DNA from 4 places in the Streptomyces sp. NPDC053076 genome. Region 1 is predicted to be linked to each of the others. Evidence: riboswitches for the same ligand, from Rfam matches in the RefSeq annotation. Region 1 holds a riboswitch; each other region holds the start of a gene.

Region 1 (7,478 bases):
CACCTCGCCGACGCCGGCGCCCGCCGCATCGGCCTGCTCACGGGCACGTCGACGGACACGTACACCCACCTGTCGACCACCGCCTACCTGCGCTGGTGCGACAGGGTCGGCCAGGATCCGGTCTACGAGGCGTACCCGGCGCACGACCCGTGCGCCGGTGCCGTCGCCGCCGACCGGCTGCTCGCGCGCCCGGACCGGCCCGACGCCGTCTATGGACTGTTCGACCCCAACGGCACCGACCTGCTCGCCGCCGCCCGCCGCTACGGCCTCCGCGTCCCCGACGACCTGCTGCTGGTGTGCTGCAGCGAGTCCACCGTGTACGCCAGCACCGAGCCGGCCGTCACGACGCTCTCGCTGAAGCCGCGCCGCATCGGCACCGCCGTCGTCCAGCTCCTCATCGACGCCATCGAGGGCGTCGAGTCCGACCAGCCGGTCGAGCAGGTGATACCGACCGAGCTGATCGTGCGCACCTCTTCGCAGCGGCGGCCACCGCGCACGACCGTCAGCCCGCCGCGGACACCGGACGACAAGTAGCTCCCCGTGCCGCACCGGCCGGTGCGGGGCCCGGCCGGCGCGGCACGGGGTCGGCCGGGCGAGGGCCCGTTCGGTCGACAGCTGGTCGAACATCTGCCCAAACGGGGCGAAAGCCGCAGTGAACTGGAGTCTTGTTCCGATTCACTACCCCTGGGTCATCACACGGCGCGACGCGCATTCCTATGATGGGCCCACGACACCGCGGACCGCTGCGACCAGGCAGTCCGAAGCGGTGCAGATGCGGCGCGATGGTGGAGGGGTCTGATGACTCAGGGGGCCGGTCAGGGACCCGAGACGGAGCGGACGGCGACGCTGCGCGACTTCCGGGTACCCGCGTACGTCCACGAGACCGGCCCGTACGTCCGCAGCACCCACCCCGGCGACGCCCTCCCGGCCGCCGACGAGGCGTATCCCGAGGGCTACACCCCCACCCAGCGCGACCTGCCCGTCATCAACCGCGGTGACACCGTGCAGGTCCCCGTCGAGCCGGCCCCCGCCGCCCCGGCCCCGCAGTCCACGGCCGGGCCCGGGCCGCTCTACGTCGTCGGTGACGTCCACGGCTATCTGGACGAGCTGGTGGCCGCCCTGCAGGAGCAGGGCCTGGTCGACGCCGCGGGCCGGTGGTGCGCCGGCACCACCCGGCTGTGGTTCCTCGGCGACTTCACCGACCGCGGCCCGGACGGCATCGGCGTCATCGACCTGGTCATGCGGCTGTCCGCCGAGGCCGCGGCGGCGGGCGGCTACTGCAAGGCCCTCATGGGCAACCACGAGCTGCTGCTGCTCGGCGCCAAGCGGTTCGGCGACACGCCCGTCAACTCGGGCGCGGGCACCGCCACCTTCCAGGCGGCCTGGCTGCTCAACGGCGGCCAGAAGACCGACATGGACCGCCTCCAGGACCACCACCTGCAGTGGATGGCCCGCCTCGACGCCGTCGAGATGGTCGACGGCTATCTGCTCATTCACTCCGACACCACCGCCTACCTCGACTACGGCGACTCTATCGAGGCGGTCAACGACACCGTCCGCGAGGCTCTGACCCGCAATGACGCCGACGAGGTCTGGGACCTGTTCCGCAAGTTCACCAAGCGCTTCTCCTTCCGCGACGAGGGCGGCGCCGAGGCCGTGCGTTCCCTCCTCGATACGTACGGCGGCACCCGGGTCGTTCACGGACACAGCCCCATTCCCTACCTCCTCGGCGAGGTCGGCTCCGAGGACGACGAAGAGAGCACCGACCCGGTCGTCGAGGGCCCGCACGTCTACGCCGACGGGCTCGCCATCGCCATGGACGGCGGAGTGACCATGGCCGGAAAGCTGCTGGTCCAACAACTTCCTCTGGATAACTGACGGTTTGCCGGGCAGACGTCTCCCGGGCTGCGTTCACGCAGGCCGGAACGCAATTTCCGGCAATCCCCTGTCACCGCGCGCCGTCACGGCTCTACCATCGGCTTATCCGTAGCAGGCTCCCCTCCGTTTCTGCCCGACGGCTCGCCGACGTGCGAGCCAAGCCCTACGGAGCATCGGGGGATGCACATGAACAGCGTTCCGCAGCATCTGCAGAGCGAGGACCGCCAGGAATTCGAGCGGCTCCTCGATGAGGCGCTGCGCTCCGCACCACAGCGACCGGAACTGGCCGCTGTCGGACAGCGGCTCAACCCCGAACAACTGCGCACCATGGCGCTCAACGCCTCCGCCCTGATCACCGCAGCCGCGGCGACCGAGTACCAGTACTACGTCGAGATCCGTGACGGACTGCGCCACCCGGCGCTCTCCACTTCGGCGACCATCACCAACTCGGAGGTCCCGGAGTCCGGTTCGGCCGACACCGGTCTCGTCACCGCCCTCGGGGAAGCCGCCGAGAGCACCGGCGCGGGCGCCATCGCGGTCATCGCCGTCCTGGCTCCCGTCCTCTCCGGAACCGCGGCGGCGATCTTCCTGCTCGTCGGCTACATCCTGAAGGTGCTGGACCCCGGGCACACCCTCGCCCGGACCCTGCTCACCACCGGCTGGGTGTTCGGCGTCATGACCGCGGCGGCGATCCTCGTCGCCGCCGTCGGACTGCTGCTCACCGCCCTGCGCAACAGCAGCACGGCGGACGCCCGGGCCCGGGAGACGGCGAACGAAGAGCTGTCCAGAGCCAGAGATGCCTGGCGGGACGCTCTGCTGGAGCGCGGCATCCTGCCCTTCCTCCGGGAGGCACTGGCCGAGCCCGGCACAGCCGTCGTGCGCCCTACGGCCCCGCCCGCCCCGACCGGCCGCATACCGCGACTGGGTTACGACCGGCCCGGCTTCAGCAGCCCCGACAACGGGACCGCGTCCGACCGGCCGAGCTTCACCAGCCCCGACTACACGAGCCCGGACTTCGGCGGCCCGGAGCACCGGCCCGAGTGACCCGGCCGCGCGCCGAGCAGCCTGGCCGCGTCACCGGCGCACGAGGTGAGCCGACCGCACAGGACGTACGCGCGTCCTGCGGCCCCCAGCGGCCAACCGGTGTGGTGCCACCACCCCGGCCGGCCGCGAGCCGCGGCCCAGTGCCTCACCAGCCGCCGCCATCGGAGCCGACGGCTGTACGGCGAGTTCACCGCATGCGGGTTCAGTCGGCGATCGGCAGATACACCCGGTTGCCGGCAGCCGCGAACTCCTCCGACTTCTGGGCCATGCCCGCCTCGATCTCGGTCCGGCTGCCACCGTGCTCACGCCGGATGTCCTGCGAGATCTTCATGCTGCAGAACTTCGGGCCGCACATCGAGCAGAAGTGGGCCGTCTTGGCGGGCTCGGCCGGCAGCGTCTCGTCGTGGAACTCCCGTGCCGTGTCCGGGTCCAGGGCGAGGTTGAACTGGTCCTCCCACCGGAACTCGAAGCGGGCGTCGGACAATGCGTCGTCCCACTCCTGCGCACCGGGGTGCCCCTTGGCGAGGTCCGCCGCATGCGCGGCGATCTTGTAGGTGATGACGCCCGTCTTGACGTCGTCCCGGTTGGGCAGGCCCAGGTGCTCCTTGGGCGTGACGTAGCAGAGCATCGCCGTGCCCCACCAGGCGATCATCGCGGCACCGATGCCGGAGGTGATGTGGTCGTACGCCGGCGCGATGTCCGTGGTCAGCGGGCCGAGCGTATAGAACGGAGCTTCATCACAGATCTCCTGCTGAAGGTCGATGTTCTCCTTGATCTTGTGCATCGGGACGTGACCGGGGCCCTCGATCATCGTCTGTACGTGGAAACGCTTGGCGATCTGGTTGAGTTCCCCGAGCGTGCGCAGTTCCGCGAACTGCGCCTCGTCGTTGGCGTCCGCGATCGATCCCGGCCGCAGGCCGTCGCCCAGCGAGTACGTGACGTCGTAGGCGGCGAGGATCTCGCACAGTTCTTCGAAGTTCTCGTACAGGAACGATTCCTTGTGGTGCGCCAGGCACCACGCGGCCATGATCGAGCCGCCGCGCGAGACGATGCCCGTCTTGCGGTTGGCGGTGAGCGGGACGTACGGCAGCCGGACGCCCGCGTGGACGGTCATGTAGTCCACGCCCTGCTCGGCCTGTTCGATGACGGTGTCCTTGTAGATCTCCCAGGTCAGTTCCTCGGCCTTGCCGTCGACCTTCTCCAGGGCCTGGTAGAGCGGCACCGTGCCGATCGGGACGGGGGAGTTGCGCAGCACCCACTCACGGGTGGTGTGGATGTTGCGGCCGGTGGACAGGTCCATGACCGTGTCGGCGCCCCAGCGGGTCGCCCAGGTCATCTTCTCGACCTCCTCCTCGATGGAGGACGTCACCGCGGAGTTGCCGATGTTGGCGTTGACCTTCACCAGGAACCGCTTGCCGATGATCATCGGCTCGATCTCCGGGTGGTTGACGTTGGCCGGCAGCACGGCCCGTCCCGCCGCGATCTCCTCGCGGACCACCTCGGGCGAAACGTTCTCCCGGAGGGCCACGAACTCCATCTCCGGGGTGATCTCGCCCCTGCGGGCGTACGCGAGCTGCGTCACCGCCTGGCCGCTGCGTCCCCGGCGCGGCTGGCGCGGGCGACCGGGGAAGACCGCGTCCAGGTTCCGCAGCCCGCCGCGCGGTGAGGTGTGCTTGATCCCGTCGTCCTCGGGACGGACCGGACGGCCCGCGTACTCCTCGGTGTCGCCACGGGCAATGATCCAGTTCTCCCGCAGCGGCGACAGGCCCCTGCGGACGTCCGTGTCGACGGATGGATCGGTGTACGGGCCTGACGTGTCGTACAGCGTGACCGACTGCCCGTTGGTGAGGTGCACCTGACGGACCGGCACCCGCAGGTCGGAGCGTGAGCCCCCGACGTATGCCTTGTGCCAGCCGATGGACTTCCCGGCCTCCTGGGGCTTCCCGTCCTGAGCGGAGGCAGGCGTGCGTGCGTCCTTGTTGGTCATGAGACCTACTCCCTACGCCGGCATTACCCGGTAACAGGTTCGGCGGTCGACGCAGCGGTTTCCGTATGTCGACGTTTCCTGTGGAACAGCGCTCGTTCCACGTGAAACATCGCGTCTACGGAGGTCAGCGCCCTCTCAGCCCGGTGCTCCGAGCTCCCGCGTGTGCAAAGGTGCCTCCACGCTAGCGTCATGTGTGGCGCGCTGAACAGTGGGCCCCCACCGTTCTTGGGATGATCGGGCGGTGACCAGGATGGAGCAGCACCCACACCAGCCGCCCGAGGCGCCCCGCCGAGACGGCTCGGAACAGGGCATCGGGCACGGCCACCGTGCCCAGCGGGGCGGCGACAACGGCGGTCCCGGGCACAACCACAGCCACAGCCACAGCCACAGCCACGGTCCCGCCGCTCCCGTCTCCCGGCACCTGCGCAAGGTCATCGCCGCGATCCTGGTCCCTTTCACCGCGGCGGCCCTGGTCGGCCTCGTGGTGCTCTGGCCCGGACAAGCCCCCTCGCACAAGCGCACCGGCGTCGGCTTCGACCGGCAGACCCAGCAGGCCACGGTCAGCCAGGTCGTCGAGGTCAGCTGCAAGTCGGTGAACGCCTCCGGCGTACCCCCGACCGGCGACACCTCCACCGCCGAGGGCACCTCGGCGCAGCAGCAGGCCGACGGCACCTGCAAGAAGGCGACCGTCCGCGTCGACACCGGCAAGGACAAGGGCCGTACGTTCACCGAGATCGTGCAACCGGACCAGACGCGGCAACTGCACGAGGGCGAGAAGGTCGTGGTCGCCTATGAGCCCTCGGCGCCGAAGGAACTGCAGTACTCGGTGACCGACGTGAACCGGAAGTTCCCGATGGCACTGCTCGCGGGGATCTTCGCGGTGGCCGTCGTCGTGGTGGGCCGGCTGCGCGGCGTCATGGCCCTGGTCGCCCTGGCCGTGAGCTTCCTGGTGCTGACGTTCTTCATCCTGCCGGCGATCCTGGAGGGGGCCAATCCGCTGCTGGTGGCGGTGGTCGGGTCCAGCGCCATCATGCTGATCGCCCTGTACATGTGCCACGGTCTGTCGGCCCGTACGTCGGTGGCGGTGCTCGGCACGCTGATCTCCCTCTCGCTGATCGGTGTGCTCGGCTCTCTGTTCATCGGCTGGGCCGCGCTGACCGGAAACACGGACGACAACACCGGCCTCATCCACGGCCTGTATCCGTCGATCGACATGAGCGGTGTGCTGCTGGCCGGGGTCATCATCGGTTCGCTCGGCGTCCTGGACGACGTGACGGTGACCCAGACGTCGGCCGTCTGGGAGCTGCACGAGGCCAACCCGTCGATGGGCTGGCGCGGGCTGTACCGGGCGGGCATCCGTATCGGCCGCGACCACATCGCGTCCGTGGTCAACACCCTGGTGCTCGCCTATGCGGGTGCGGCACTGCCGTTGCTGCTGCTCTTCTCGATCGCGCAGAGCAGCGTCGGGACCGTGGCCAACAGTGAGTTGGTGGCCGAGGAGATCGTGCGCACGCTGGTGGGCTCGATCGGCCTGGTCGCCTCGGTCCCGGTCACCACGGCGCTGGCCGCGCTGGTCGTCTCGGCCGACCGTGCCGGCCCGGATGCCACGGCACCCGCCGGGGCCCAGCCCGCGCCGGCGCGCGGCGGCCGGGGCCGGCGCCGGAAGCGGTGAGTACGGCGGCGGTGGACGGCGCTCCCTGAAGAAGCGTTCCTGCACAGTTCCCGGATGCATGGTGGAGCGCCTGCAGCCCTGCTGTAACGCCTCAGCCGGCGCTCTGTTCCTCGGCCAGGATGCGGTCCAGAGCCTCGTCGAGATCAGCGTCGAAGTCGGCCAGCGCACCCTCCTGACCGAGCGGCACGAGCTTGTCCGTGCGGTCGAGGAACGCCACGAGTGGCGGCGCCGACGAACGGAACAGGGCCTTCTCACCGCCCACCTGAAGCCTGATCAGTACCTCGCCCAGCACCTCGGAATCGGCGGGGGCGATGCGCACATCCCCCTCCCCGCACGGACGGCCGACCCCGTCGATCAGCAGTTCCCGCCCGAAGGCCCAGGTCACCGGGGCGTCGCCGGGGAGATGAAAGGTGAGCCGCACGGCATACGGATCGCGGGTCTCATAGCGCAACTCCACCGGGATGCGGAAGGAGAGCTCCTCCGACACGAGAAAGCTCATCATGACTTCTGCCTGTACGGACTCGCGCATCGCCTACCCCGTCATATGACGTCGACTGGCCGGGATTGATCCCTCTGACCGTGGTCAAATCTTGCTGAACGTGCACAGCAGATCACAAGGAGTAAGTTTTCAGATACTGATAGAGAAGGTGAGCGACCCCAGATGCCGCCCGATCTCCCCCTGCAGCCGACGGGCCGCGGGCAGCAGCCGTTCGGCCTGGTGGGCGGGGAGCGAGATGGCCACGGTGGCCGCGGTGGTGCCGACCGTGATCGGGACCGCCGCGCAGACCGTCCCGACCGCGTACTCCTGACGCTCCACCACCGGCTCCATCCGCCGCGTCCGGGCCAGCCGGCGCAGCAGTGCGTCGTTGTCCCGCACCGTGTACGGCGTGACGGGCC
Region 2 (7,478 bases), on a different contig from region 1:
TGGAAGCCGAACGCCACCTACCGGGTCCACGTCAAGGCCGACAAGGCCGTCGACGAGGACATCCAGCCCGACCTGGTGACCCCGTCCACCGCCTGCAAGACCGAGAGCCAGACCCCGACGCCGCCGGCCAGCATGACGCCGTCGCCGTCCCCCTCCAAGTCCGCGTCCGCGTCCGCGCCGCCCGAGTCGGCGACCCCGACCCCGTCGGCCTCCGAGTCCAGCTCCGCCCCGGCGGGCACCTCGAACAACGCGCCGTCCCCGGCGGCCGGTGACTCCAACCTCGCCGAGACCGGTGCGAGCTCCAACACCGGTCTGATCGCCGGTCTCGCGGCGGCGCTGGTCGTCGTCGGCGGTGGCGCGGTCTGGTTCGGCATGCGCCGCCGTGGCGCGAGCCGCAACGGCTGACGCCCGGCGGTGTACCGCGCCCGAACCTGGAGCGCGGTACACCGGCTGACGTCTCACCCGGTACCGCGTCGCGGCCCGTCCCCCTATCCCCAGGGGACGGGCCGCGGTCGCGTCCGGCCCACCCGGGTCAGCCGAAGGTGGCCCGCTCCGGCCAGAACTCCGGCAGCGACCAGTCCGGGCAGGTCGGCACGGTGGCCGAGAGGTCGGCGCACGAGGTCACCACGGCTCTCAACTGTGCGACCTGAAGGAGGATTTCATCGCAGTGACGGTCATGCGCGAGCAAAGGCATGGCCGCACCCCAGAGGCGAGCGTTCAGTCCAGCACGACGATTTCGGCGACGTCGAACTCCACGCCGGCCGAGTCGCCGGGCTCCGGTGCGTCCCGCAGCGCGCAGGCCGCCTCCAGTCGAGGACCGTCCCCCGGCTGGAGGTGGACGGCCACATGGGTGCCCCTGAAGGTCCGCGCGGTCACCGTGCAGGGCAGACCCTGGTCGGCCGGCACGAGCCGGACCCCGGCGGGGCGCACGAGGACCGTGCGGCTGCCCTGCGCCGAGCCGTCCGGCACGGGCAGCTTGCCCCACGGGCTGTCGGCGGCCGTGCCGGCGACGGTCGCCGGGACCACGTTCTCGAAGCCGAGGAAACGGGCCACGAACGCGTCGGCGGGCCGCTGCCACACCTCGACCGGCGTCCCGGACTGCGCGATCCGCCCGTCCCGCATCACCACCACCCGGTCGGCCAGCGCGAACGCCTCGCCCTGGTCGTGGGTCACGGCGAGCACGGTCGTCCCCAACCGGCCGAACAGCTCCCGGAGCTCGACCACCAGCCGTTCGCGCAGCGAGCGGTCGAGCTGGCCGAGCGGCTCGTCCAGCATGAGCAGCCGGGGCCGGGGCGCGAGCGCCCGGGCGAGGGCCACGCGCTGCTGCTCGCCGCCGGACAGGGAGGCCACGGCCCGCCGGGCGGCTCCCGGCAGCCCGACCAGCTCCAGCAACTGACCTACTTCGCCATCCCGTTCGCTCTTGCCGACACCGTGCATGCGCAGCCCGAACGCCACGTTCGCGCCGACATCCCGCTGCGGGAACAGCTGGTGGTCCTGGAACATCAGCCCGACGCCCCGCTTGTGCGCCGGTACGCCCGTCTGGTCCCGGCCGGCGAGCAACACCCGCCCGGAGTCCAGCCGCTGCAGTCCGGCGACCGCCCGCAGCAGCGTCGACTTGCCGCTGCCGCTGGGCCCGAGCACGCACACCACCTCGTGCTCGGCGACCTCGAGGCCGACCGCGTCGAGAACGGCCCGGCCGCCGAAGCGCACGGTCGCGCCGTCCAGACTCAGCAGCATCAGAACTCCCCCGTCCGGTCCGTGCGCAGTCGCTCCAGAATGAGCAGCGCGGCGGCGCACACCACCATCAGAATGGTCGAAAGGGCCATCGCCTGGCCGTAGTTGAGGTCGCCGGGGCGGCTCAGCAACCGGGCCACGGCGACCGGGAGGGTCGGGTTGTCGGGCCGGGCGATGAACACGGTCGCCCCGAACTCGCCGAGCGACACGGCGAACGCGAACCCGGCCGCGACCAGCAGCGCCCGCCGCACCAGCGGCAGATCGACCTCCCGCCACACCCGCCAGGGCGAGGCCCCGAGCACGGCCGCCGCCTCCTTGAGCCGGGCGTCCACCGCCCGCAGCACGGGCAGCATGGTCCGTACGACGAAGGGGGCACCGACCAGCGCCTGGGCGAGCGGCACCAGGATCCAGGACTGGCGCAGGTCCAGCGGCGGCTTGTCGAGTGCGATCAGGAAGCCGAAGCCGACGGTCACGGCGGAGACGCCGAGCGGCAGCATCAGCAGCGCGTCGAAGCCCCGCACCAGCCGTCCCGCATCCCGGCGGGCCAGCGCGGCGGCGGCGAGACCTCCGATCACCACGGCGATGGCGGTGGCGGCGACGGCGTACTCCAGCGAGGTCCACACGGCGTGCACGGGCGCCACCAGGAACGTACCGCCGTCGGAGTCGGTCAGCGCCCGGTAGTAGCCGAAGCCGTCCGCGTCCAGAGAGCGCCGGACGAGGACGCCGAGCGGCAGCACCAGGAGCAGGGTGATGGTGCCGAGGACTCCGGCGAGCAGCGCCCACTGGCGGGCCCCGCGCGGGCGGCGGGCGGTCACCTTCGGGTCGACGAGCCGGAGGGCGGTCTCCCGTCGCCGTACCGTCCAGGCGTGCACGGCGAGGATGGCGCCGACGGCCACGAACTGGACGAGGGTGAGGACGGCGGCCGCGGACAGATCGAAGACATCGGATGTCTGCCGGTAGATCTCCACTTCGAGGGTGGAGAAGGTGGGGCCGCCGAGGATCTGCACGACACCGAAGGAGGTGAAGGTGAACAGGAACACCATCAGCGCGGCGGCGGCCACGGCGGGTGCGAGCGCGGGCAGGGTGACCTTGCGCCAGGCCCGCAGCGGGGAAGCGCCCAGCATCCGCGCGGCCTCCTCCTGCCGGGGATCGAGCTGGGCCCACAACCCGCCGACCGTGCGGACGACCACCGCGTAGTTGAAGAAGACGTGGGCCAGCAGGATGGCCCACACCGTGGTGTCCAGCCGTACGCCCCACAGTTCGTCGAGCAGCCCGCCATGCCCGACAAGGGCGAGGAACGCGCTGCCGGCGACGACGGTCGGCAGCACGAACGGAACCGTGACGACGGCCCTCAGCACCTGCTTGCCGGGGAAGTCGAGCCGGGCGAAGACATGGGCGGCGGGCAGCGCCAGCAGCAGGGTGAGGGCGGTGGAGGCGAGCGCCTGCCAGGTGGTGAACCACAGCACGTGCCGGATGTCCGGCTGCGTGACGACGTCCGCGATCCGCCCGAACCGCCAGGCGCCGTCCACCTTCAGCCCGCGCGCGACGATCGCGGCCACGGGCCAGGCGAAGAACAGCGCGAAGAACGCGACGGGCAGGGCCATCAGCCCGAGCCGTGCCGCGCTCCCGCGCAGGTCCCTCGTGCGGGCGGCTACTTCAGTACGAGCGAGGTCCACGACTTGACCCACTGGTCGCGGTTGGCGGCGATCTCGCCGGGCGCCATGGTCTCGGGATGCTCGGCGGCCGGACCGTACTCGGTGAACTCGGCGGGCACCTTCGCGCCCCGCACCACCGGGTAGACGTACATGTTCAGCGGCATGTCCTCCTGGAATTGCCGGGAGATCAGGAAGTCGACGAACGCCTTGGCGCCCTTGGGGTTCCCGGCGTCGCTGAGCACCCCGGCGAACTCGGTCTGCCGGAAGCAGGTGCCGGTCGCCACCCCCGTCGGGGCGGTGCCGGGCCGCTTCTTGGCGTAGATGACCTCGGCGGGCGGGGAGGAGGCGTACGACACCACGAGCGGCCGGTCGCCGCCCGCCTTCCTGCCCTCGGAGGAGCCGGAGAACTCCTGGTAGTACGCCTGGTCCCAGCCGTCGACGACCTTGACGCCGTTGGCCTTGAGCTTCTTCCAGTAGTCCTGCCAGCCTTCGTCGCCGTAACTGGCGGCGCTGCCGAGCAGGAAACCGAGCCCCGGCGAGGAGGTGGCCGCGTTCTCGGTGACGAGGAGGTTCTTGTACCGGGGCTCGGCGAGGTCGGCGAAGGTCCGCGGCGGGGTCAGCTTGTGCTCGCTGAAGTACGCCTTGTCGTAGTTGACGCAGATGTCGCCGTAGTCGACGGGCGTGACCCGGTGCTTGTCCTTGTCGAGCTGGTAGGCGGCGCCCACCGTGTCGAGGCCCTTGGCCGTGTACGGCTGGAAGAGACCGTTGTCGAGCGCCCGCGACAGCAGGGTGTTGTCGACGCCGAAGAAGACGTCGCCCTGCGGGTTGCCCTTGGTCAGGATCGCCTTGTTGACGGCCTGCCCGGCGTCGCCGTCCTCGAGGACCCTGACGTGGTAGCCGGTCCGCTTCTCGAAGTCCTTGAGCACGTTCTTGGAGACGGCCCACGAGTTGTGGCTGACCAGGGTCACGGTCCTGGGGTCCGAGGAGCCCTTGCCGTCGGACGAGCCGCACCCGGTCAGCGCGGGCACGGCGAGCAGGCCGAGCCCCGCCGCCACGGCCACGAGGGTCTTGTTGTGCACTGGATGTCCTCCTGGGGTGGGCCAGGAAGAGACGCGGCCCTGCCCGGAGTCCCCGAGGGGACCCGGGCAGGGCGCAACAGCTTGAGTGATGACCGAACTTCCTACCCAGAATGACCTGGGCGAGGTTCAGAGGGTCTGCGGCCCGGTTGCCGCACTCTCAGCGCTGTGGCGCTCCCCTGTCGGAATATGAAGATGTGTGGACGTGGCCAGATTACCGCTCGGTGGCCGCGAGCTGGCCACAGGCTCCGTCGATCTCCTGGCCACGGGTGTCGCGGACCGTGACGGGTACCCCGTGCGCGGCGATCGCCTCGACGAACGCCTTCTCGTCCTCCGGCCGCGACGCGGTCCACTTCGACCCCGGCGTGGGGTTCAGCGGGATGAGGTTGACGTGCACGGGCTTGCCCTTGAGCAGCCGGCCGAGCCGGTCGCCGCGCCACGCCTGGTCGTTGATGTCCCGGATCAGCGCGTACTCGATCGACAGCCGGCGGCCCGACTTCTCGGTGTACTCGAACCCGGCGTCCAGCACCTCGCGCACCTTCCACCGTGTGTTCACGGGGACGAGGGTGTCGCGCAGCTCGTCGTCGGGGGCGTGCAGGGAGATCGCGAGCCGGCACTTGAAGCCCTCGTCGGCGAACCGGTGGATGGCCGGCACCAGCCCGACGGTCGAGACGGTGATCCCGCGCTGCGACAGCCCGAGGCCGTCCGGGGCGGGGTCGGTGAGCGCCCGGATGGCGTTGACCACCCGGTTGTAGTTGGCGAGCGGCTCGCCCATCCCCATGAAGACGATGTTGGACAGCCGTGCCGGGCCGCCCGGCACCTCTCCGTCGCGCAGGGCCCGCATCCCGTCCACGATCTGGTGGACGATCTCGGCGGTGGACAGGTTCCGGTCCAGACCCGCCTGCCCGGTGGCACAGAACGGGCAGTTCATCCCGCATCCGGCCTGCGAGCTGATGCACATGGTCACCCGGTCCGGGTACCGCATCAGCACGGACTCGACGAGGGTCCCGTCGAACAGCCGCCACAGCGTCTTCCGGGTGGTCCCCTGGTCGGTGGACAGATGCCGGACGACGGTCATCAACTCCGGGAACAGGGCTTCCTGGAGCTTGGCTCGCGAACCGGCGGGGATGTCGGTCCACTGCTCCGGGTCGTGCGCGTACCGCGCGAAGTAGTGCTGCGCGAGCTGCTTGGCACGGAACGGCTTCTCACCGATCTCGGCCACCGCGTCCTTGCGCTCGGCGGGCGTGAGGTCGGCGAGATGCCGCGGCGGCTTCTTGGCTCCGCGCGGCGCGACGAAAGTGAGTTCTCCGGGCTTAGGCATAGCGTTACCAGTGTCGCAGATCCACTTGGGTGACCTGCGGGGCGAGTACGGGCCTCGTTCGGCGTTCGTCGTCGGTGGCGCGCCCGGGGGCTTTTCTCACCAGGTCACCGGCAGGGTCTTCGGTCCGCGGATCAGGCCCTGGCGCTGGAACTCGACCTCCTCGGGGAGCACGGCCAGCCGGATGCCGGGGAAGCGGGACAGGACGGAGGCGATCATGACCTCGGCCTCCATGCGGGCCATGGCGGCGGCCAGGCAGTGGTGCGGTCCGTGGCCGAAGGCGACGTGCGGGGCGCCCTCGCGGTCGAAGTCCAGGGCGCCGGGGTCGGGGAACGTCCCGGGATCGCGGTTGGCGGCGACATAGGCGTTGTAGACCACGTCACCGGCCCGGATCAGCCGGCCCCGGACCTCGACGTCCTCGGTGGCGACCCGGGGAATGCCGACGCCGTTGCGGTGCGGGACGTAGCGGAACAGCTCCTCCACCGCCCGGGGCAGCAGGTCCGGCTCGCGGCGCAGCCGGTCCAGGTGCTCGGGGTGGGTGAGCAGCGCGTACATCATCGAACCGCTGTTGTTGCGGACCGCGTGACCGCCGCTGACCTGGACGGCGATGGCCAGCGAGATCGCCTCGTCCTCGGTGATCTCGCCCGTGGCGGCGGCCTGCGCCAGCACTCCGGCCAGATCCTCGCGGGGGTCGTCGCGACGGCTCCGGAGCAGCTCGGCGATCCGGGCACGGGTGGCCCCGGCGGCCTCCCGGGCGCGCTCCTTGGACGCGGCGCCCGAGGACAGCAGGGCCTCGCCCGTCGTGGCCCAGTGGTGCCAGTCCTTCTCCGCCACGCCCAGGAAGTCGCGGAGCACCGCGATCGGGAAGGGACCGTGCAGGTGTTCCACAAGGTCGGCGGGGGCGCCGGCGCGTGCCATCCCGGCGAGCAGCTCGGCGGCCCTGCGCTCGGCGAGCGGTCGCAGGCGCCGCATGCTCCCGCCGGTGAACGCGCGGGCGACGACCCGGCGCAGCAAGGTGTGCCGGGGCGGGTCGACGTACTGCACCCCGGCCGTCTGCGAGGCCACCGGCACCGGCCGCATGGTGGTGACCTCGCGGCCGGCGACCTGTGCCCGGGAGAAGCGCGGATCGGAGGTGACGAAGCGGACGTCCTCGTACCGCGTGACCAGCCAGGCCCACCCCTGGCCGTGCGGCAGTGCGATCCGGGTGACGGGCTCGTCGCGCAGCAGCTCGTCCAGGAACGGATCGGGGTCGAGCGCGGGCAGGTCGTCGACGGGCCAGAACCTGACCGGCGGTACGGGCGGACCGACGGCCCTGCCCATCGGGGCCGGGTCGAGCGAGGGGCGGGCGGGTGCGGGGTCGAGGGGCATCGGGCACACTCCGTGCTGCGTCGCCGGGTGGCGGGGGCGGCGGCGGGGGCGGGGGGCGGTCGCAGTGGCGGGGGCGGTCGGGGTCGCGGTGACGGTCGCGGTGACGGGGGCGGTCGCAGTGGCGGGGGCGGTCGCGGTCGCGGGGGCGGTCGCAGTGGCGGGGGCGGTCGCGGTCGCGGTCGCGGTCGGGGTCGGGGTCGGGGTCGGGGTCGCGGTGACGGTGGGACGCCGTCCTCTGAGGGAGTCTGCCGCGAGCCGGCCCCGGCCGCCGATTCATGCTGCGGCATCCGGGTGCGGCTCACCTCGGCGCGCGACACGGCGACGGGC
Region 3 (7,478 bases), on a different contig from region 1:
GCCAGGCCACTTGACGGTCACCGCCGACGGCCCACAGGTGGAGGCCGGAGTCCCATCCGCCCTCCTCGAACGCATCATCAGCCCCCTCCTGACCAACGCCTGCCGCTACGCCCGCACCAAGGTCGCCGTCCGTGCGTACCGCGCGCCCGACGGCGTACGCGTCGAAGTGATCGACGACGGGCCCGGCGTACCACTTCCGTTCTCCGGACAGCTCTTCCAGCCCGGTCAGCGCGCGGACCCCGGCGACGGACACGGCGGAGCGGGCCTGGGACTGCCGCTGGCGCGACGCCTGGCCCGCTCCGCCGGCGGCGAGGTGACGTACGACCCCGGACACACCCCGGGGGCACGGTTCGTAGTCAGCCTGCCTGCCGGGTGATGGTGGCGCCGCTCGGCGCTACCGGCGTGTCACGGTGTGACGTCGTGCCGAACGTCCTTGCGTGAGACAGCCAGAAAGCCCACGAAGCCGAGGATGGCCACCGTCCAGGACAGCGTGACCGGCCCCAGGCCCAAGCCGAGTCCGCCCCTGCCGTGGCCGGCCGCCATCCAGTCGGCGACAGAGGCGCCGAGCGGGCGGGTGATGACGTACGCGGTCCAGAACGCGGCCACCGCGTTCAGGGTCCCCCACCGGTGAGCGACGGCCGGAACGGCGATCGCGGCGGCGTACAGGACGGCGGAGCCCAGATAGCCGAGGCCGATCGTGGCGGTGAGGTCGCCCGCGGCGGTGCCCAGCGCGAACGTGGCCAGCACGGCGGCCCAGTAGAAGGTCTCGCGGCGCCGGGTATGGATGCTGTGGATGGACAGGGTGCGCTCGACGCGGTACCAAAGAGCGAAGACGGCGGCGAGCGCGCCCATGAAGAACGGGGTCGAGAGCGTGTACGGCACCCCGAGGCCGAGGTGCAGGACGTCGGCGGCCATCGTGCCGAACACGCTGACCATGACGATCGCCGTCCAGTAGACCCAGGCCACATACCGTCGGACGGCGAACTGCACCGCCACAGCAGCCACCAGGGCGATGCCGCCGAGGCCGACCGCGGGGATCGGGCCGAGCAGGTGGGCCAACCAGTCCGAGGCCGTCTCGCCCATACCGGTCGTCAGCACCTTGATGATCCAGAAGTAGACGGTCACCTCCGGCACCTTGCTCGCCGCGTGACGCATGTGGCCCGCGTGCCTGTTGTGAGTGAGGTGAACAGTCGACATGGCAGGCACCATGGCACGGTGACCGGCGGTTGTCCCAGACCTCTTTGCCAGAGTTTTGGTGCTTCCGGTACGGGAGTTGCCCGAGGCTCAGACGGACCTGAACGTGACCTGAACACAGTGGCCGATGCACTGGTCAGCAGCTTGCGACCGGTGGTAACAACGCTCTCCCAGCATCGGCTTGGCGACTGAAAAGCAGGACCGCAACAGTTGGCCATCCCCATGACTTCCGTGCACATCTGCGCTCATCCGTCCACGTCGCGAGGGCTCAGCTGTGAAAATGCTGGCGTTCGCACAGTTGGGGGTTCAGGCGCCGCGTCAGTTGAACGAGCGTCGACTGCAGGTGCTGCGGTGGGTCGGGCAAGGCTGCCCTGTGGGTATACGGCAGGGGGAGGCGCACAAGCTCAGCTGCCAGGCGTTACAGAGCCGAGGACTGGTCAAGGTCTTCAGGGGAAAAGACATTGGCCCGCGACACTCACGACCGCCGGCCGGCATTTCCTCGACCACGGCAGCTATCCCTTCGCGTCCTGCAGGAACAGGACCGGGTCTGACACGTCCCCACGCAGAGGGAACTCGCAGATACGCGGAAGCACTCCAGGGTCCGGATCCCTCGCCACGACTACTCACCCGCTGACCGCCTGAGGATCCGTCTGAGTGGCGGGCTGCCACACCGGGGCGGCGAGTGGGCCGACACGGCCGAACGCCTCTTGAGGACCAGCTCGCCGAAATCGTGCAGGAGGTCGGTCTCCGCGGACAGGCAGCCGAACGCAGGCGTCTGGCTGACCGGGAGGAAGCACAGCAAAGGCGCCTTCGATGGGAAGCCGCCAAGCGTCAGGCACGACCGAATACGCAGAGGCACACCACGTGCGCCACCTCGCAGCACAGCACGCGGCGTGGCAGCGTGCAGCGGACCTCGTCGAGTACGTCAGCGCACTCCGGCTTCATGCAGGGTCTGCCGCCCGGGCCGGCCAGGGAGGAAGCCCAGGCATGGATCTCGTGGGCCGAGAGCTACGTGCAACGCCTGAATCCGCTCAACGGTTCACCGTTGCTCCCGGAAATCCCCGAGCCTCGCGCCGAGGACCTCAAGCCGTTCATGCACGGCTGGAGCCCCTACGGACCCACGTGTGAGCGTCCACCCCGCCGGACTCCCGGCAGGCAGCGGATGACTCATCCACCGCCGAGACGAGAGGCAGAAGCCGAGAGACACGGCCCCGTGGACCGTTGTCTCTCTTGCCTTCGCGTCTCACCAATATGTCGCGAACTGGTTCGACGCCACCCATCCTCTACGCCCTGACCTGGACTTTCCTGGCCCCGCCTGCTCTCACTGGACTGGTATAGACGGCCTTTCCAACCTGCCCTCGTGGTACGCCGCCGCACGCAACGACCGTACGATCCCCCCTGCCGCCGAACGACACATGGCCGAGCGGGCCGGGGCACACGTCACCGAGGGCACACGTCACCGAGGTCAGCTCCTCCCACGCCATGGCCGTCTCCCACCCGGACGCCGTCACCCACGTGATCGAGCAGGCCGCCCGGGCCACCGCCTCGCGGTGACAACCGTGCGCAGCGCCGTGGCACCTCTACGTCCGGCGGGCCGTCTCTCGGACGGCCCGCCACGGCCGGCTGATCCCCGGACAGGCGCCACCGCCGGCTGATCCCCGCACAGGCCGCCACGGCGGTGCCGCGTTCGCGATCACGCCGTCCACACGACCTCGCCCGTTCCACACGACCTCGCCGTTCCGCACCACCTCGCCGTTCCACACGACCTCGCCGTTCCGCACCACCTCGCCGTTCCGCACCACCTCCCGGTTCCGCACCACCTCCCGGTTCCGCACCACCTTCCCCTGGCCGGAACCGGCCACCGGACCGGGCTATTCTGGCCGGTGTACCTGGACACGGGGTGCCCCCGCACGGGGGCTGAGATCACACCCGTTGAACCTGAACCAGTTAGGACTGGCGGAGGGATGTCATATGTCGTTGCCGTATGCCCATGAAGAGACGGCCGACGCCGAGGCGCGGCGAGTCTTCGACGGCCGGATGCCGACGGCCCCCGGCGATCTGCGAGTGGAAGCGCGCGGCATCACGCCGGTGCCCGAGGACGCCCGCTACGGCAGCCCCCGGCGGCTGTTCACCGTATGGTTCGCCCCCAACCTGACGATGACCGGCGTGTTCACCGGCACCGTCGGGGCGGTCCTCGGCCTGGACTTCGCCACCGCGCTGCTCGCCGTGGTGCTCGGCACTCTGCTCGGTGCGGTGCCCACGGCCTACCTGGGGACCTGGGGCAGCCAGACCGGGGCGGGCCAACTGCCGCTGGCAAAGCTGGCCTTCGGACGGGCCGTCGCCCTGCCGGGCGCCCTGCAGTGGCTGTCGTCCATCGCCTGGGACGCGCTGATCGGCCTGTTCGGCGGGGACGCGCTGGCCCAACTGTTCGACTGGCCCTTCTGGCTGGGTGCCCTGGTGATGCTGGCGGCCCAGGGAGCGCTGGGTGTGATCGGGTACGAGGCGATCCACCGCCTGCAGACGGTGATGACCTTCGCACTCGCCGCCGCGCTCGCCGCGCTGGCGGTGAAGCTCGTGCACAGCACCCAGCCCACGACGACCGCGACCGTGCAGGGCGCCGACCGGGCGGGCGCGTTCGTGCTGACCTGCACCATCGCTTTGAGTCTCGCCCTCTCGTGGGCCCCCTACGCCAGCGACTTCAGCCGCTACCTGCCACGGACGGCGTCCCGTCCGCACATGTTCTGGTGCACCCTGCTCGGTGTCGGCGTGTCCTTCGTCGCGGTGCAGGCACTCGGCCTGTGGGGCGCCTCGCAGTTCACCGACCAGACCGCCCGTGGTGTGGACCGGCTGCTCGGCGGCGGCGCGCTCGGCGCGTTCGGACTCCTCGCGGTCGCACTCGCGGCGCTGTGCAGCAACGCCATGAACGACTACAGCGGGTCGCTGGCACTGCAGACCGTCGGCGTGCGGCTGCCGCGGCCGGTCGCCGCCGCGTTCGCCGCGGTGCTCGGTTTCCCGCTCGTGCTGTGGATGCACGCCGCCGACACCACCGCCCGCTTCCAGAACGTGCTGCTGTTCGTCGGCTACTGGATCCCCGCGTTCGTCGCGATCGTGATCGTCGACTGGACGGCCCGCGCGCGGGCGCGCGGCGGCCGCCCGGTCGTCCTGACGACGGAGGAAGCGCAGCCACAGCCGTGGTGGCCGGCTCTCACGGCGTTCTTCGTCGGTTTCGCCGTTGCGGTGCCGTTCATGAGCACCAGCCTGTACGTGGGCCCGGTCGCCCATGCCCTGCACGGCGCCGACCTCGCCTACCCCGTGGCATTCCTCGCGGCCCTGCTCGTCTACACACCGTTGCGCGTACGGCGCCATGCCTGACCGCGCCTCGGCACACCGGCGACGTACGGCCCGTCAAGGATCAGACGTGTGCGACATCCCGTGAGTTCTCCTGAGCCCTGCCGAGTCCCCAACCCCGTGGTCAGGGGCCAGGGGCCAGGGGTTCCTACTCCTTCGAGTGCTCTGCGACTCTGTGACCTGACCTCGGAATTCATGAGGCGTCTCACTTCGTCCGAGCGATCCGCAGTCGGACCGAAGGCGAGGGCGCTCGGGTCAGCGGCGCCGGCAGTCGTACGGGACCTGCGTGAGCACCGGGCGCCCGCGTCGGCGAAGGATCTGGAGCGGTTGGAGACCGACGTGCTGTCCGGGTTCGCCCTCGCGCGGGCCTCGGTGGGCCTGGCGGGCGGCACGATCCGTGGGGACGCCGGGCACCTGGAGCAGATCAGGACCTGGTTTGGCCGGCCGCTGCGGGACATACAGCCCGCCGACGGGCAGGGGCTCCAGGGCGGGGCTTTTATGCCGCCCTCCGCGCGTGGCCCATCACCGCCCGGGATGAGGCATGAGGTTCAGCGGGCCGAACTCATCGAGACATAGACTGAGGCGCCTACGCAGCCGACGTCGCCAGCCGGAAGCGCCCTTGAGTCATCGCCATGCGCTTGGCTAACCCATGCCGCCGTTGCTCTGGAGAAGCTGGGCGTTGATCCATCCGCCCTCTGCGGAGCAGAGAAACGAGACGAGATTCGCGCAGTCCTGCGGCACTCCGATGCGTCCCAGGGGCGTGAAGCGGATCATGTCCGCCTTCTGCCCCTCAGTCATCCACCCGGTGTCCGTCGGTCCGGGATTGATCCCGTTGCAGGTCACTCCCAGGTGGGCGACTTCCCGGGCGCCGGCCAGCGTGATCCGGTCCATCGCTCCCTTGCTCCAAGAGACGCCACCTTCTTCTGCAGTTCTTCGGGCGCACCCGGCTCCATGCCCCACTGCATCCGTGCGTCGTACGGAGTCCAGTACGTGAAGGCCACGTCCCACCCGGCCCGGGCCAGAGTCAGTACCACGGCCGCCGCGATCCCCGCCGAACGTCCCGCCCCCGTGACCAAGGCAAGCGGGCGCCCCGCTTCCCCCACGTCCTGCCAGCTCCCCACGCGCGTCTCACCGGTCACGATCCTCATCCTGGCGGGGCCGTCCTTGACGCAGCACCCGATTTTCCCGGGCGCTGCCACGCTCACACGCGGAGATCCAGCCACCACAAGGCACCCAAGACACAGATCAGACAGGTATTGGCTGGATGCATCGGCTGCCGCCGTATCCAGCCGTTGCCGCCGTCCCGTACCAGGAGCTGTTCTCCGTCGGGATGCACTACGCGGAAGGCCGCGTCCTCAGCACAGCGGCGCGGAGGACGGCGGGGAGCCCCCGCAAGCCGCCTCCTGTACCGGCCTGACGCCCGGATCCCGGCTCGGCTGACCAGCAAGGGCCCTGCTGGAACGGCCCCTGGAATCGCGACTATCTTGACTTGAGGGGCCATTGCTGACCCCATGGCCCCTCAAGATCCCACTCAACAGCCCTCCGTCCTTGCGAACTTTCGGAGGCGATGGGGTCAGCGGGTGGGCGGGACGAACTCGGGCTGGTCGAGCAGGCGCAGCCAACTTCCGTCGGGCTGGCGCCTGACGACCTGCGCCCGCGCGCCGGTTCCGTCCTTCGGTGGGGTCGAGGTGAGGGCTATGTCGCCGCTGATCAGCGTCGGCAGCGGTTGTTCCGGCTCGAAGCGGGGATTGTTGGCCAGCACCTTCTCCCAGAGCGCGCGGATCGCCGCCCGCCCCACCGTCAGCTTGCCGGGCGGGTAGGCCATCACTGCGTCCTCTTCGTACAGCGCGGCGACGCCAGCCGCGTCACCGGCGTTGGATCGCTCGACGAACAAGCGGGTGATGTCTTCGGGCCGCATGGCCTTCTCGTACTCCGACATGGGTTCCTCCTGGCATCGGGCTCCGGCACTTCTCAGCGTGCGTGCCTGCCGACCAGAAGTCCAACAGATGGATCTTCTGCAAACTAGAATATGCAGTCATGGAGCTAAGGCAGTTGGAATACTTCGTCGCAGTCGCGGAGGAGCAGAACTTCACCCGTGCGGCCGAGCGGGTGCACATCAGCCAGTCCGGCGTCAGCGCCCAGATCCGCCAGCTCGAACGGGAACTCGGTGCCGAGCTGTTCGACCGGTCGGCCCGCACCGTCACCCTCACCGTCGCGGGGAAGGCCGCACTCGAACACGCCCGCAACACACTCGCGGCAGCTGGGGCAGTCGGCCAGGCAGTGGGCGAGGTGACCGACCTGATCCGGGGTCGGCTCACCATCGGTATGGTCATCGGCTGCACCCTCACCCCGCTGTTCGACGCCCTCGCCGCATTCCACCAGGCGCATCCCGGTGTGGAGATCTCGCTGCTGGAGGACAGCTCCGACCGACTTCTCGAAGGGGTGCGTACCGGCGCCGTCGACTTGGCACTCATCGGGGCCGCAGCCGCTACCCCCGACGGGCTGGACGCGCTGACGATCATCAGCGAACGGCTCATCGCGGCGGTCCCGGCCGGACACCCCTTGGCGAAACAGCGGCGGGTCACCCTCCGCGACCTGATTGCCTACCCGATCGTGTGCATGCCACCCGGCACGGGCCTACGCGCCGTATTCGACCAGGCTTGCGCCGCACAGAGCCTCCAACCCGCGATCGCGCTGCAAGCAAGCGCCGCGGATGCCATTGCCGGCCTCGCCGCCCGCGGACTTGGCGTCGCCATCCTCAGCGCCTCGATGTCCGCGAGCTACCGCGACCGGCTCACCGTCCGCACCATCGTTGATGTCGAAACACCAGCATTGCTCGCCCTGATCTGGAAGAGCGCACACAACCCATCGGTACGCGAGCTGCTCGTGCACAGCCGACAAGCATTCGCGGACTTTCTGGAGCTGCACCAGTAGAG
Region 4 (7,478 bases), on a different contig from region 1:
AAGTGCAGTCCGGGCACTCCCTCGGCCAGCAGCCGCGCGCAGAATTCCGTGGCGAACTCGATACCGATGGAGCGTACCGTCGCCGGATCGTCCTTCGCTGTGAGGATCCGCTCTTTCAGGGCGTCCGGGAAGACGGCGTTGCTGAGTTTGGGCAACCGTTCCAGCATCTTCACGCTCGTGACCGGCAGGACCTCCGGGATGACCGGGGTGTCACAGCCCGCGGCCACCACGCGGTCGCGCAGCCGCAGATACGACTCCGGCCGGAAGAACATCTGTGTGATGGCGTAGTCGGCGCCCGCACGGCACTTGTCCACGAAGTGGCCGACGTCGGTGTCCCAGTCCCCGGAGCGCGGGTGCATCTCCGGGAACGCGGCGACGCCCACGCAGAAGTCACCCGACTCCTTGATGAGCCGGACGAGTTCGGCCGCGTAGGTCAGGCCCCGGGGGTGCGGCACCCAGTCGCCCATGGGGTCGCCGGGCGGGTCGCCGCGGACGGCGAGGATGTTGCGGATACCGGCGTCCGCGTACTGGCCGATGATGTTGCGCAGCTCGGCGATGGAGTGGTCGACCGCGGTGAGGTGGGCGACCGGGGTCAGTGTGGTGTCGACGACGATCTGCTGGGTCTCCTTGACCGTGCCCGCGCGGGTGGAACCGCCGGCGCCGTAGGTCACGGAGACGAAGTCGGGAGCGACCGCCTCGACCCGCCGGAGCGCACTCCACAGGTTCCGCTCGCCCTTGGGGGTCTTCGGCGCCGAGAACTCGAACGAGTACGTCTGCTTGCCGGTGGCGAGGATGTCGCGCACGGTGCGTGCGCGATCAGTCCTGGTGGATGGGGTTCCGAGGGCCATACCCGCAGGTTAGCCAGGGGTGGACGGTCCCCCAACCACACGTAGGAAATTTGCCCGAATTGCCGGCTTCCTGTCCACCCCTTGGACAAAACCCCGGGACCCCGGACCGGCGCCGCACCGGCATCGGACGGCGGGCCCGCACCGGATCACCGGGGGCCGCCCGGCGGTCGTCAGCCCTGCCGCAGCCGCTTCGCGAACTCGGTCGCCGCCGCGCCCGGGTCGTCCGCCTCGGTGATCGCGCGGACCACGACCACCCTGCGGGCACCCGCGTCCAGCACCTGGTCCAGGTTGTCGAGGCCGATGCCGCCGATGGCGAACCAGGGACGGTCGGTGCCGAGGCCCGCCGTGTGGCGCACCAGGTCGAGGCCGGGGGCGTGGCGGCCGGGCTTGGTGGGGGTGGGCCAGCAGGGACCGGTGCAGAAGTAGTCCACGCCCTCCTGCGCGGCGGCGGCGGTGGCCTCGGCCCCGGCGTGCGTGGAGCGGCCGATCAGGACCCCGTCACCGAGGATCCCGCGGGCCGCGGGGACCGGCAGGTCGCCCTGGCCGAGGTGCAGCACGTCGGCGCGGGCGGCATGGGCGACGTCGGCCCGGTCGTTGACCGCGAGCAGCTTGCCGTGCCGGGCACAGGCGTCGGCGAACACCCGCAGGTGCTCCAGTTCCTCGGCCGCCTCCATGCCCTTGTCCCGCAGCTGCACGATGTCGACCCCGCCGGCCAGGACCGCGTCCAGGAACGCGGGCAGGTCGCCCTGGCGCTTGCGGGCGTCCGTGCAGAGGTACAGGCGGGCGTCGGCCAGCGCGGCGCGGGCGGTGTCGGACATGCGTGGGTCCCCCCGTGGTCGGTGTGCCTGGTGGTTCGGCGGGTGGCGTACGGGCTCGGGGCCCGTACGCCACCCCCTGATGCGGTCGGCCTCAGACGGCGAGCGCCTGGGCGCGGCGCTTCACCTCCGTGCCGCGATTCTCGCTCAGGGCCTGCGCGGGGGTGCCGGGCAGGGTCGGGTCGGGGGTGAAGAGCCACTCGATCATCTCTTCGTCCGTGAAGCCGTCGTCCCGCAGGAGCGTCAGGGTCCCGGACAGGCCCTTGACGACCTTGTCCCCGTCGATGAAGTCGGCGGGGACGTGCAGCGCCTTGTTCTCACCTCGGCGTACGGCGATGAGCTGGCCCTCCTTGACCAGCTGCCGGACGCGCGTCACCTCGACGCCGAGCTGTTCGGCGATGTCGGGGAGGGTGAGCCAGGCGGGGACGAGAGCATCGATTTTTGCGTCAATCTCGGTCACGGGGACAAGCCTGCCATCCCCCACCGACAGTCGGAAGTCAGGCGGGTCCACCTGGGAGGACGCGCTAGTCGGCCGTCGCGTCCTTCAGGGGGCGGGCGGGGTCGGACAGAGCCTCGGAGTCCATGTGCCGGCCCGCCTCGATCAGGCGGCGGCCCTGGGCCAGATCACGCGGCCGGCCGACGGCCAGCAGGGCCACCAGGCGACCCTCGCGCAGCCAGCACACCGTCCAGGCGGGGCCCGCCGGATCACCGCGCCACACCATGCGGTCGGCCGCGGCATGGTGGCCGGCGTGCTGCACGAACCGGCCGAACTGCTCGGACCAGAAGTACGGCACCGGGTCGTAGACCGCCGGGGTCTCGCCGAGGATGTTCGCGGCGACCGTGCGCGGGCCCTGCAGGGCGTTGTCCCAGTGGTGGACGAGCAGCCGTTCGCCGTAGCGGGCCGAGGGGAAGGACGCGCAGTCGCCGACGGCGTACACGTCCGCGAGGGAGGTGCGCAGCCGGGCGTCGGTGAGGATCTCGCCGTGCGCGCCCAGGGCGATGCCGGAGCCCGCCAGCCAGCCGGTGGCGGGGCGGGCCCCGATGCCGACGACGACGGCGCCCGCGGGCAGCCGGGTGCCGTCGGCGAGCACCACCGCGCCCGGCTCGACGCGCTCCACGCGCGCGTGGGTGCGCAGCTCCGTGCCTCTGTCGGCGTACCAGGCGGTCATGGGCGCGGCGACCTCGGCGGGCAGGGCGCCGGCCAGCGGGTGGTCGGCGGCCTCCACCACGGTCACCGCGCAGCCGGCCTCGCGGGCGGCGGTGGCGAACTCGGCGCCGATCCAGCCGGCGCCCACCACCACGATGTCGTGCTGCCGCGCGAGCACGGGCCGCAGCCGTTCGGCGTCGTCCAGGGTGCGCAGCAGATGCACCCCGGGTACGCCCTCGGTGCCGGGCAGCGTGATCGGTTCGGCTCCGGTGGCGAGGACCAGGACGTCGTACGGCACCGGACCCGTCTCGGTGTCCAGCTCGTACGCGGCGGGCCTGAGGCCCTGCACCTCGCAGCCGAGCCGCAGCTCGACGCCGAGGGCCTCGAAGTCCACGTCGAACGCGGAGCCCTCGGCCTTGCCGAGCAGCACGGCCTTCGACAGCGGCGGCCGGTCGTACGGCTGGTGCGGTTCGGCGCCGATGACGGTCACCCGGCCCCGGAAGCCCTGTTCCCGCAGGGCGACCGCGGTCTGCACCCCGGCCATGCCCGCGCCGACGACGACCGCGCGCCGCCCCTGTGACGTGCTCTCTTCCGCTGTCTGCTCGCTCACCCGATCACCTTAGACACATGACGAACCGTCAGTCAGGGGGCTTGCTCGGTGACCTGCTCCACAACGCTCGTGCCGGAGCCCGGCCGGGACTCCCACTCCCAGGTCTCCTCCAGCCGCACCCGTCCGTCCGGCAGCTCCACGACCGTGGACACGCAGTGCCCCGAGGCGGTCGTCCCATCGGTCCTGAGCTGCACGTACCGGAAGTCCAGCCGGTCTCCCTGCCGGGTGCCGACGAGGTGGCCGCGTACGACGTCACCGCCCGCGTACTCGGCCCAGATCTCGCCGTCCCTCTCGTGGTAGGCGAACCGGGTGCGGGTACCCACCTGACCTGGGGCCTGGTCGGACACAGGGGCGAAGGTCAGTGCGTCGAGCGACCGGGCCATGAAGCGGGGCTCCCTTACGAGTGACGAGGACCGCGGGCTAGGGTGGCCACCGTACAAGCACTCGCGGGAGCCCGGACGCACCGGGCTGAGAGGGAGGCTGGCGGCCTCCGACCGTACGAACCTGATCCGGGTCATGCCGGCGAAGGGAGGGGCTGGACGCCCATGTCGTCACGTACGTCCGACGTCCTCGTCATCGGGGGCGGAATCATCGGTCTGGTCACGGCCTGGCGGGCGGCGCAGCGCGGGCTCGCCACGGCCGTGGTGGACCCCGGTCCGGGGGGCGGGGCCGCACAGGTGGCGGCCGGGATGCTGGCCGCGGTCACCGAGCTGCACTACGGCGAGGAGACCCTGCTCGCCCTGAACCTGGAGTCGGCCCGCCGCTACCCGGCGTTCGCGGCCGAGCTGACCGAACTGACCGGCCACGACCTCGGCTATCGCCGCTGTGGCACCCTCGCCGTCGCGCTGGACGCCGACGACCGCGCCCACCTGCGCGAACTGCACGCGCTCCAGCAGCGCTCGGGCCTGGAGTCGGAGTGGCTGTCGGGGCGGGAGTGCCGGCGGCTGGAGCCGATGCTCGCGCCGGGGGTGCGCGGCGGGCTGCGGGTCGACGGCGACCACCAGATCGACCCGCGCCGGCTGGCGGCGGCCCTGGTGGCCGCGTGCGAGCGGGCCGGGGTGGTCTTCCACCGCGTCCTGGCGGAGCGGCTGGACGTGGCACGGGACCGGGCTGTCGGGATCACCACGGAGGACGGCACCGCACTGCGCGCGCAGCAGGTGGTGCTCGCCGCCGGGAGCCTGAGCGGGCGCCTCGCGGGCGTGCCGGAGGAGCTGCTGCCGCCGGTGCGGCCGGTCAAGGGGCAGGTGCTGCGGCTGACCGTGCCGCGCCGGTACGCGCCGTTCCTGAGCCGGACCGTGCGGGCCGTGGTGCGCGGCGGCCATGTCTATCTGGTGCCCCGGGAGAACGGCGAACTCGTCGTCGGCGCCACCAGCGAGGAGCTGGGCTGGGACACGACGGTCACGGCCGGGGGCGTGTACGAGCTGCTGCGGGACGCCCACGAGCTGGTGCCCGGCATCACCGAGCTGCCGCTCACCGAGACCCGGGCCGGGCTGCGCCCCGGCTCCCCCGACAACGCGCCGCTGCTCGGTCCGTCGGGCCTGGCCGGGCTGCTGCTGGCCACCGGGCACTACCGCAACGGCGTGCTGCTCACCCCGGTCACCGGGGACGTGCTGGCGCATGCCCTGGTGACCGGTGGACTGCCCGAGGAGGCGCGCGCCTTCACCCCGCGGCGGTTCGGCGCCGCGGCCATGGAACAACTGGAGCAGCCCGTATGAACCTCTCCGTCACCATCTCCGTCAACGGCGAGCCCCGTCAGGTCGCCGCCGGCACGGTGCTGGACGCCCTGGTCCAGAACCTCACCGCGGCGCCGCGCGGGGTGGCCGCCGCCGTCAACGAGACCGTCGTCCCACGCGCGCAGTGGGCGACGACCGCCCTCGCCGAGGGCGACCGCGTCGAAGTCCTCACCGCTGTGCAGGGAGGCTGAGCCATGGCTGACGATCCCCTGGTCCTCGGTGGGCTGACCTTCTCGTCCCGGCTGATCATGGGTACGGGCGGGGCGCCCAGCCTGGAGGTGCTGGAGCGGGCGCTGGTCGCCTCCGGTACGGAACTGACGACGGTGGCCATGCGCCGGGTGGACCCCTCCGTGCACGGCTCGGTGCTGTCGGTGCTGGAGAAGCTCGGCATCCGGGTGCTGCCGAACACGGCGGGCTGTTTCACCGCGGGCGAGGCCGTGCTGACCGCCCGGCTGGCCCGGGAGGCGCTGGGTACGGACCTGGTCAAGCTGGAGGTCATCGCCGACGAGCGGACGCTGCTGCCGGACCCGGTGGAGACGCTGGAGGCGGCGGAGACGCTGGTCGACGACGGGTTCACGGTGCTGCCCTACACCAACGACGATCCCGTCCTCGCGCGCAAGCTGGAGGACGTCGGATGTGCGGCGGTCATGCCGCTCGGGTCGCCGATCGGCTCCGGGCTCGGCATCCGCAATCCGCACAACTTCCAGCTGATCGTGGAGCACGCGCGCGTGCCGGTGATCCTGGACGCGGGGGCGGGTACGGCGTCCGACGTGGCGCTGGCCATGGAGCTGGGGTGCGCGGGGGTGATGCTGGCGTCGGCGGTGACGCGGGCGCAGGAGCCGGAGCGGATGGCCGCGGCGATGAGGCATGCGGTGGAGGGGGGCCGGTTGGCTCGGCTGGCCGGGCGGATTCCGCGGCGGTATCTCGCGCAGGCGTCGTCTCCTGCGGAGGGCCTGGCCGTGCTGGATCCGGAGCGGCCCGCGTTCTGACCGCAGTGGTGGTCCCGTCCGGGCTCTCCCACCCGCGCACCGCCCGTCACCGCCGACCGGAAGGCCGGCCTTCCGGTGCGGCGCCTCCACCGTCGGCGGCCGCGGATCGCGGGTGCGTCGCAGGCCGGCGCCTCCGCCACCAGGTGGCTGTGAGACGCGGACCGCGGATGCGTCACAGCCTCGGCGCCTCCGGGGCGGCACGAGTCGGCTGCTCCGCGTCGGGCCGGCTGAGGGCCTGGGTGCGCGGACCGCTGGGGCGTCACAGGTCGGTGGGTCCGCGTCCGGTGGCTGGGAGGCGGGGTGCGGCGTAGGTCACGTGTTCGTCGGTGGTGGCCGCGGGGCGTGGGGCGTCGCAGGTCGGGGGCTCGGCGTCGCCGCGGGCATGCGTGGGAAGCGTCACAGGTCGGCTTCAGTCCCGCTCCGATGCCGGTGGGCGGGGCGGCCGTGTCGGTCGTGGCTCGTAGACTCGCCTCTCGTGGATACGACCCTTCAGGACCCCCTCGTCGGGCAGCTGCTCGACGGCCGGTATCGCGTGGACGCGCGGATCGCGGCCGGTGGGATGGCCACGGTCTACCGGGCCCTGGACACCCGCCTGGACCGCGTTCTCGCGCTGAAGGTGATGCACCCGACGCTCGCGTCCGACGGAGCCTTCGTCGAACGGTTCATCCGGGAGGCGAAGTCCGTCGCCCGGCTCGACCACCCCAACGTGGTGCAGGTCTTCGACCAGGGCACCGACGGGTCGTACGTCTACCTGGCCATGGAGTACATCGCCGGCTGCACCCTGCGGGACGTGCTGCGCGAGCGCGGTGCCGTGCAGCCGCGGGCCGCGCTGGACATCCTGGAGCCGGTGCTCGCCGCGCTCGGTGCCGCGCACCGGGCCGGGTTCGTGCACCGCGACATGAAGCCCGAGAACGTGCTCATAGGCGACGACGGCCGGGTCAAGGTCGCCGACTTCGGGCTGGTGCGCTCCGTGGACACGGTGACCAGCACGACCGGTGCCGTGCTCGGGACCGTCTCCTACCTCGCGCCCGAACAGATCGAGCAGGGCACCACGGACCCGCGGGTCGACGTGTACGCGTGCGGTGTGGTCCTGTACGAGATGCTGACGGGCGCGAAGCCGCACTCCGGGGACTCCGCGGCCCAGGTGCTCTACAAGCACATCCACGAGGACGTACCGCCGCCCTCGGCGCTCGTGCCCGAGCTGCCGTACGAGCTGGACGCGCTGGTCGCGTCGGCCACCGCGCGCACCCCGGACGGCCGGCCGCACGACGCCGTGGCGCTGCTCGCCCAGGTGCGCGAGGCCCGCCGGACGCTGACCGAGGAACAGCTGGACGTG

What was found. Region 1 has a riboswitch for thiamine pyrophosphate ahead of thiC (phosphomethylpyrimidine synthase ThiC). Riboswitches for the same ligand answer to the same signal wherever they lie in the genome.
Region 2: it holds a riboswitch for thiamine pyrophosphate, as region 1 does, so the genes downstream of both, ACIGYR_RS17970 (thiamine ABC transporter substrate binding subunit) here and thiC (phosphomethylpyrimidine synthase ThiC) in region 1, are expected to answer to the same signal.
Region 3: it holds a riboswitch for thiamine pyrophosphate, as region 1 does, so the genes downstream of both, ACIGYR_RS38330 (purine-cytosine permease family protein) here and thiC (phosphomethylpyrimidine synthase ThiC) in region 1, are expected to answer to the same signal.
Region 4: it holds a riboswitch for thiamine pyrophosphate, as region 1 does, so the genes downstream of both, thiO (glycine oxidase ThiO) here and thiC (phosphomethylpyrimidine synthase ThiC) in region 1, are expected to answer to the same signal.

What each region holds. Positions count from the first base shown of each region.
Region 1 covers NZ_JBITZL010000007.1:219,576-227,053, forward strand. Annotated here, with positions in the region: gene ACIGYR_RS27320 (LacI family DNA-binding transcriptional regulator) at 1-534, shown strand, start outside; gene ACIGYR_RS27325 (metallophosphoesterase) at 799-1,878, shown strand; gene ACIGYR_RS27330 (hypothetical protein) at 2,059-2,922, shown strand; gene thiC (phosphomethylpyrimidine synthase ThiC) at 3,125-4,909, opposite strand; TPP riboswitch at 4,902-5,079, opposite strand; gene ACIGYR_RS27340 (YibE/F family protein) at 5,160-6,581, shown strand; gene ACIGYR_RS27345 (SsgA family sporulation/cell division regulator) at 6,673-7,110, opposite strand; gene ACIGYR_RS27350 (IclR family transcriptional regulator) at 7,210-7,478, opposite strand, start outside.
Region 2 covers NZ_JBITZL010000004.1:111,914-119,391, forward strand. Annotated here, with positions in the region: gene ACIGYR_RS17955 (LAETG motif-containing sortase-dependent surface protein) at 1-405, shown strand, start outside; gene ACIGYR_RS17960 (ABC transporter ATP-binding protein) at 718-1,737, opposite strand; gene ACIGYR_RS17965 (ABC transporter permease) at 1,737-3,338, opposite strand; gene ACIGYR_RS17970 (thiamine ABC transporter substrate binding subunit) at 3,386-4,468, opposite strand; TPP riboswitch at 4,549-4,656, opposite strand; gene rlmN (23S rRNA (adenine(2503)-C(2))-methyltransferase RlmN) at 4,680-5,786, opposite strand; gene ACIGYR_RS17980 (cytochrome P450) at 5,883-7,151, opposite strand.
Region 3 covers NZ_JBITZL010000019.1:522-7,999, reverse strand. Annotated here, with positions in the region: gene ACIGYR_RS38340 (sensor histidine kinase) at 1-376, shown strand, start outside; gene ACIGYR_RS38335 (hypothetical protein) at 406-1,197, opposite strand; TPP riboswitch at 3,081-3,176, shown strand; gene ACIGYR_RS38330 (purine-cytosine permease family protein) at 3,166-4,566, shown strand; gene ACIGYR_RS38325 (hypothetical protein) at 4,870-5,118, shown strand; gene ACIGYR_RS38320 (SDR family oxidoreductase) at 5,185-5,433, opposite strand; gene ACIGYR_RS38315 (YybH family protein) at 6,116-6,481, opposite strand; gene ACIGYR_RS38310 (LysR family transcriptional regulator) at 6,580-7,476, shown strand.
Region 4 covers NZ_JBITZL010000002.1:1,029,745-1,037,222, reverse strand. Annotated here, with positions in the region: gene metF (methylenetetrahydrofolate reductase [NAD(P)H]) at 1-848, opposite strand, end outside; gene thiE (thiamine phosphate synthase) at 1,019-1,666, opposite strand; gene ACIGYR_RS11915 (Rv2175c family DNA-binding protein) at 1,758-2,123, opposite strand; gene ACIGYR_RS11910 (NAD(P)/FAD-dependent oxidoreductase) at 2,188-3,420, opposite strand; gene ACIGYR_RS11905 (hypothetical protein) at 3,453-3,803, opposite strand; TPP riboswitch at 3,857-3,968, shown strand; gene thiO (glycine oxidase ThiO) at 3,966-5,135, shown strand; gene thiS (sulfur carrier protein ThiS) at 5,132-5,344, shown strand; gene ACIGYR_RS11890 (thiazole synthase) at 5,348-6,142, shown strand; gene pknB (Stk1 family PASTA domain-containing Ser/Thr kinase) at 6,618-7,478, shown strand, end outside.